2 regions of the Streptomyces sp. 2A115 genome follow, and region 1 is predicted to be linked to the other one. Evidence: riboswitches for the same ligand, from Rfam matches in the RefSeq annotation. Region 1 holds a riboswitch; the other holds the start of a gene.
What was found. Region 1 has a riboswitch for glycine ahead of gcvT (glycine cleavage system aminomethyltransferase GcvT). Riboswitches for the same ligand answer to the same signal wherever they lie in the genome.
Positions count from the first base shown of each region.

Region 2: it holds a riboswitch for glycine, as region 1 does, so the genes downstream of both, gcvP (aminomethyl-transferring glycine dehydrogenase) here and gcvT (glycine cleavage system aminomethyltransferase GcvT) in region 1, are expected to answer to the same signal.

Region 1 covers NZ_JBQQCG010000012.1:9,930-13,329, forward strand. Annotated here, with positions in the region: gene glyA (serine hydroxymethyltransferase) at 1-605, opposite strand, end outside; gene gcvH (glycine cleavage system protein GcvH) at 619-996, opposite strand; gene gcvT (glycine cleavage system aminomethyltransferase GcvT) at 1,084-2,211, opposite strand; glycine riboswitch at 2,246-2,352, opposite strand; glycine riboswitch at 2,353-2,467, opposite strand; gene ACTWQR_RS13155 (AAA family ATPase) at 2,669-3,364, shown strand.
Region 2 covers NZ_JBQQCG010000042.1:9,387-12,786, forward strand. Annotated here, with positions in the region: partial or broken gene ACTWQR_RS30990 (DNA polymerase IV) at 1-1,259, shown strand, start outside; gene ACTWQR_RS30995 (PRC-barrel domain-containing protein) at 1,229-1,603, opposite strand; glycine riboswitch at 1,708-1,803, shown strand; gene gcvP (aminomethyl-transferring glycine dehydrogenase) at 1,980-3,400, shown strand, end outside.

The DNA of each region.
Region 1 (3,400 bases):
ATGTCGACCATCAGATACGCGCCGACCTCGTCCGCGATCCGACGGAAGGCCGCGAAGTCCAGCTGACGCGGGTACGCCGACCAGCCGGCGACGATCAGCTTCGGCTGCGCCTCCTTGGCGAGCTTCTCGACCTCGGCCATGTCGACCTGGCCGGTCTCGTCGTCCACGTGGTAGGGGACGACGTTGTAGAGCTTGCCGGAGAAGTTGATCTTCATGCCGTGGGTCAGGTGCCCGCCGTGCGCGAGGTTCAGGCCCATGATCGTGTCGCCGGGCTTGAGCAGCGCGAACATCGCGGCCGCGTTGGCCTGGGCGCCCGAGTGGGGCTGCACGTTCGCGTGCTCGGCGCCGAAGAGGGCCTTCACGCGGTCGATGGCGATCTGCTCGACCACGTCGACGTGCTCGCAGCCGCCGTAGTAGCGGCGGCCCGGGTAGCCCTCGGCGTACTTGTTGGTGAGGACCGAGCCCTGGGCCTCCATGACCGCGACCGGAGCGAAGTTCTCCGAGGCGATCATCTCGAGGGTGGACTGCTGACGGTCGAGCTCGGCGTCGACGGCGGCGGCGACGTCCGGGTCGAGCTCGTGCAGGGACTGGTTCAGAAGCGACATCGGTCAGGAGTCCTTAGCTGCCGGAGAATTCGGTGTACTCGTCCGCGGAGAGCAGGTCCTTCGGCTCCTCCGAGACCCGCACCTTGAACAGCCAGCCGCCCTCGAACGGGGCGGTGTTCACCAGTGCCGGGTCGTCCACGACGTCCTGGTTGATCTCGGTGATCTCGCCCGTGACGGGCGCGTACAGGTCGCTCACCGACTTGGTCGACTCCAGCTCGCCGCAGGTCTCGCCCGCGGTCACCGTGTCACCGACCTCGGGGAGCTGGACGTACACGACGTCGCCGAGGGCGTTGGCCGCGTGCTCGGTGATGCCGACCGTCGAGACGCCGTCCTCGGCGGCCGACAGCCACTCGTGCTCCTTGCTGTAGCGCAGCTGCTGGGGGTTGCTCATGGCCTGAATTCTCCTGTACGCGGGGGAGTGCTGATGACAGTGCTTATGACGCGGGCGTGGTGGTGAGCTGGGCGGATGTGCCCTGTGTCACTTCTGACGCTTGTAGAACGGCAGCGCCACGACCTCGTACGGCTCGTGGCTGCCCCGGATGTCCACACCGACGCCGGCCGTGCCGGGCGCGGAGTGCGCGGCGTCGACGTACGCCATCGCGATCGGCTTGCCGAGGGTGGGGGAGGGGGCGCCGGAGGTGACCTCGCCGATGACCTTGCCCTCGGCGACGACCGGGTATCCGGCACGCGGGACGCGGCGGCCCTCGGCGATCAGGCCGACGAGGACGCGCGGGGGCTCGGCCTCGGCACGGGCGGCGGCCTCGGTGAGGGCCTCCCGCCCCACGAAGTCGCCCTCCTTCTCGAACTTGACGACCCGGCCGAGACCGGCGTCGAAGGGCGTGAGCGAGGTGCTCAGCTCATGCCCGTACAACGGCATGCCCGCCTCCAGGCGCAGGGTGTCCCGGCAGGACAGCCCGCAGGGCACGAGCCCGACCGGGGCTCCCGCCTCGGTCAGCGCCTGCCACAGCTTCTCGGCGTCGGCCGGGGCCACGAACAGCTCGAAGCCGTCCTCGCCGGTGTAGCCGGTGCGCGCGATCAGGGCCGGGACGCCGGCGACCGTGCCGGGCAGGCCCGCGTAGTACTTGAGGCCGTCGAGGTCGGCGTCGGTGAGCGACTTCAGGATGCCGGGGGACTCGGGGCCCTGGACGGCGATGAGGGCGTACGCGTCGCGGTCGTCGCGGACCTCGGCGTCGAAGCCCTCGGCACGCTCCACGAGCGCGTCGAGAACCACCTGGGCGTTGGAGGCGTTGGCCACCACCATGTACTCGGTCTCCGTGAGCCGGTACACGATCAGGTCGTCGAGGATGCCGCCGTCCTCGCGGCAGATCATCGTGTAGCGGGCGCGGCCGGCCTTCACGCTCCCGATGTTGCCGACCAGCGCGAAGTCGAGCAGCGCGGCCGCCTGCGGCCCGGTCACCGTGATCTCGCCCATGTGGGAAAGGTCGAAGAGGCCGGCCCGGGTGCGTACCGCGAGGTGTTCGTCGCGCTCGGAGCCGTATCGCAGGGGCATGTCCCAGCCGGCGAAGTCGGTCATCGTCGCGCCGAGCGAGCGATGCAGGGCATCGAGGGCGGTGCGGCGCGGTTCAACGGGCGTGTTGCTGCTCATCGGTGGGGCTCCCAAGGCATGACGGCGAGGTCGTTCCTCCCCATCTGTCATCGGAACCTGAGAGGTTCACCATGACCGGAAGGGTCGATGGTTTGCACCTTGGGTGGAGCCACAGGTCAGCGGCTCGCTTTTCAGATGTGCCTCGCCCGCGCGGTAATGGGGCCTGAGAGATTCAAGGGAGGGACTTGCTCCTTCGGCGCCCGGGCACTCGTACACGTGCGTGTACAGGTACCCGGAACTCTCCCGCGCGGATTCAAGCGGCCGGTATGCAGTTGGCGCGCACATCATTGCACGCATCCGGGCCGCGCGGCAGGGGAGTCCTCCGCACAGCTTCCGCACAGGGGCCACGGGCATCCACAGTGATCTGTAACGGGCCTGTGGCAGGACAAGAACAGAAACGAGGGGTGCCGCGCATTACCTTCTCTTTACACTCGACGGGGATGGGTCTTCCGACCCCATGGGGAGGACGAACAGGGTGAACAGGACCACGGCGTACGCGACCGGCGCGACCAGTGCGGCCCTCGCGCTGCCCAAGCAACCCGCTGCCCCGACCAAGGAGGCGTGCGGCCCGCTTCCGGCGCCCGTCGTCCGCGATCTGCGGGAGCGCGCGGGACACAGCCCGCACGGCCTCCTCTTCGGCGCGGCCGACCTGGTCGTGGTCACGGGCCTGCCGGGCAGCGGCAAGTCGACCCTGATGCGCCGCGCCGTGACGGGAAGGCGCATCGACTCCCAGGACACCCGCGACCGCTGGGACGGCCGCCTGTCCCGCTTTCTGCCGTACGCGGTCTACCGCCCCCTCGTCCGCGTAGCGCACTACGCGGGCCTGCGCCGTGCCCTGCGCTCCGGCGAGGGCGTCGTCGTGCACGACTGCGGTACACAGGCCTGGGTGCGCAGCTGGCTGGCGCGGGACGCCCGGCGCCGCGGCGGCACCCTGCACCTGCTGCTGCTCGACGTCGACCCCGGCACGGCCCTGGACGGCCAGCGTGAGCGCGGCCGCGGCGTCTCGCGGTACGCGTTCGCGCGGCACCGCGGCGCGGTCGCCCGGCTGCTGCGTTCCGTGGAGAAGGGGGACCTCCCGGACGGCTGCGGTTCGGCGGTCCTCATCGACCGGGCCGCGGCGGACGTGCTGCGGCGGATCGACTTCGGCGACTGAGGCCATCCGGGCCGGCTACCTATGCCGTCCATCGAC
Region 2 (3,400 bases), on a different contig from region 1:
TGCCCCGATTCGGGCTCTACCGGGAGATCAGCGAGCAGGTGATGAAGCTGCTGCGGGACCTGTCGCCGCTGGTGGAGCCGCTGAGCCTGGACGAGGCGTTCGTGGACCTGGAGGCCGGGCAGGCGGCCTGGGACGAGGAGTCGGCACGGCTGGCCGGGGCTAGGCTGCGCGCCGACATCCGGACGGTGACGGGGCTGACCGGGTCGGTGGGACTCGCCGCCTCCAAAATGCTCGCGAAGATCGCCTCCGAGCAGGCCAAGCCGGACGGACTCGTACTGATAGAGCCGGGGACCGAACGGGCACTGCTCGCTCCCATGTCGGTGCGCATACTGCCGGGCGTGGGGCCCGCCACCGGGGACCATCTGCGGCGGGCCGGGATCGCCACGGTCGGGGAGATCGCCGAGGCGGGCGAGGACGAGCTCGTGAGGCTGCTGGGGAAGTCCCACGGGGTCGGGCTGTACGCCATGGCGCTGGCGCACGACGAGCGGCCTGTGGTGGCCGAGCGGGACACCAAGTCGGTGTCCGTCGAGGACACGTACGACGTGGACATCCACGACCGGGTGCGGGTGCGGATGGAGGTGCAGCGGCTCGCCGACCGGTGTGTGCGGCGGCTGCGGGGCGCCAGGCTGTCGGGGCGGACCATCGTCCTGAAGGTACGGCGGTACGACTTCTCGACGCTGACCCGGTCCGAGACGCTGAGGGGCCCCACGGACGACCCGGCGGTAGTGCGGGAGGCGGCCGGGCGGCTTCTGGAGTCCGTGGACACCACGGGCGGCGTACGGCTGCTGGGGGTCGGTGTCTCGGGGCTTGCCGACTACACGCAGGAGGATCTCTTCGCCCAGGCGCAGGCCGCCGCCGAGGAGCTGGAGCACTCGGTCGAGGAGGAGACGGAGCAGCCGGCCGAGGAGCCCGAGGCGCCCGCCGAGCGTCGGTGGAGTGCGGGGCACGATGTACGGCACGGTGAGTTCGGGCATGGATGGGTGCAGGGGAGTGGGCTGGGGCGGGTCACTGTGCGGTTCGAGACGCCCGACTCCGGGCCGGGCCGGGTGCGTACTTTTCGGACGGACGATCCGGAGCTGGAGCCGGCGGAGCCGCTGCCGCTGGTGGCGCGAAGACCTGGGGGCGCGGGGGAGCAGCTGCCGGGACGGGGTGTGTCCGACGCCGAGCCCGAGACGGCGTAGCCCGCAGCCGAGGCGATTCGGGCCGTGCGGGGCGTTTGTGGCGCTCCTTACGGGACGTCGTCCTTGCCTGCCAGGTGACCGAAGTCGTGGTCCGGGAGCGGGGGAGGGGGCGCCACGTCGAGGCCGTAGTGGTGGTAGAGCTGGATTTCCTGCTCGGGAGAGAGGTGGCGGCCGACTCCGAAGTCGGGGGCGTCCTTGATCAGGGCGCGGTCGAAGGGGATCCGCAGGGCGCCGTCGACGAATTCGCTGGGCTCCAGGGGTACGAAGGCGTCTCTGCTGAACAGGCCGGTGCGTATGGCCGCCCACTCCGGCGCTCCGGTCGCATCGTCGAGATAGACCTCGTCGACGGTGCCGATCTTGGAGCCGTTGCGGTCGAACGCCCTGCGGCCTATCAGGTTGCGCGGATCGATGTCGCTCTGCACGGGCCCTCCTGCTGCTCGCAACTCATCCCTAGGCACTACGAAAGAGCACTTTGAGGTGGGCGGCCACTCGGGGGAACCCCGCTGGTACCCTGGGCAACGGCTGCTGACCCCGTGCGGGAGAGTCCTCCAGGCTTCATCGGAGGCGCCGAAGGAGCAAATCCTCCCCGGAATCTCTCAGGCCCACGTACCGCACGGACGAGGTCACTCTGGAAAGCAGAGCGGGTGCCGACGGCTTCCGCTCTCACCGACGGTGAAAGCCGGTGCGCCTTCGTGGCGGACCGGTGAAACTCTCAGGTTGAGATGACAGAGGGGGAGGCCGTCGGGGTACCCGCGCCGTGGTGCCCCTCGAAGGTCGTCAGACCAGGAGGCCTCCTCAATGACCGCCCATCGCATTCCGCTCTCCGAGCTCGAACAGGGGATCCCCTTCGAGCAGCGCCACATCGGGCCCGACACCGAGGCCCGGGCCAAGATGCTCGCGCAGGTGGGATACGGCTCGTTGGACGAGCTGACGGCCGCCGCGGTCCCGGATGTGATCAAGAACGCCGACGCGCTCGAACTGCCGGGCGCGCGCACCGAGGCCGAGGTGCTGGCCGAGCTGCGTTCCCTGGCGGACCGCAACCAGGTGCTGGATTCCATGATCGGGCTCGGGTACTACGGGACGTTCACGCCGCCCGTCATCCTGCGCAACGTCATGGAGAACCCGGCCTGGTACACCGCGTACACGCCCTACCAGCCGGAGATCTCGCAGGGTCGGCTCGAAGCGCTGCTCAACTTCCAGACCGTGGTCGCCGAACTCACCGGACTGCCGACTTCCGGGGCGTCGCTGCTCGACGAGGGCACCGCGGCCGCCGAGGCCGTGGCGTTGTCGCGGCGCATGGGCAAGAACAAGAAGGGCCTGTTCCTGGTCGACGCGGACGCCCTGCCGCAGACCATCGCCGTGATCGAGACCCGTGCCGAGCCGACCGGCGTCGAGGTCGTCGTCGCCGACCTGAGCGACGGCATTCCCGCCGAGCTGGCCGAGCGTGAGATCAACGGCGTGCTCGTTCAGTACCCGGGTGCTTCCGGTGCCGTACGGGACATCAAGCCCGTCGTCGACCAGGCGCACGGACTGGGCGCCGTCGTCACCGTCGCCGCCGATCTGCTCGCCCTGACGCTGCTCACCTCGCCGGGTGAGCTGGGCGCCGACATCGCGGTCGGTACGACGCAGCGCTTCGGGGTGCCGATGGGCTTCGGCGGACCGCACGCGGGATACATGGCCGTGCGTGAGAAGTTCGCGCGGAGTCTGCCCGGCCGGCTCGTCGGCGTGTCGGTCGACGCGGACGGCAACAGGGCGTACCGGCTCGCCCTGCAGACGCGGGAGCAGCACATCCGCCGGGAGAAGGCGACCAGCAACATCTGTACGGCCCAGGTGCTGCTCGCCGTGATGGCCGGGATGTACGCCGTGTACCACGGGCCCCAGGGCCTCAGGTCCATCGCGCGGCGGACCCACCGTTACGCCACGATCCTCGCCGCGGGACTGAAGGCGGGCGGAGTCGAGGTCGTCCACGAGGCGTACTTCGACACGCTCACCGTGCGGGCGCCCGGGAAGGCCGCCGAGACCCTCGCGGCCGCGCGCGAGGGCGGGGTCAACCTGCACCTCGTCGACGCCGACCACCTGTCGCTCGCCTGCGACGAGACCACCACGCGGGCCCAACTGGGCGCCGTCTGGACCGCGTTCGGCGTGGAGGGCGACATCGAGGCGCTGGACGCGACGGCGGAGGACACGCTGCCCGCCGCGCTGCTGCGCACCGACGAGTA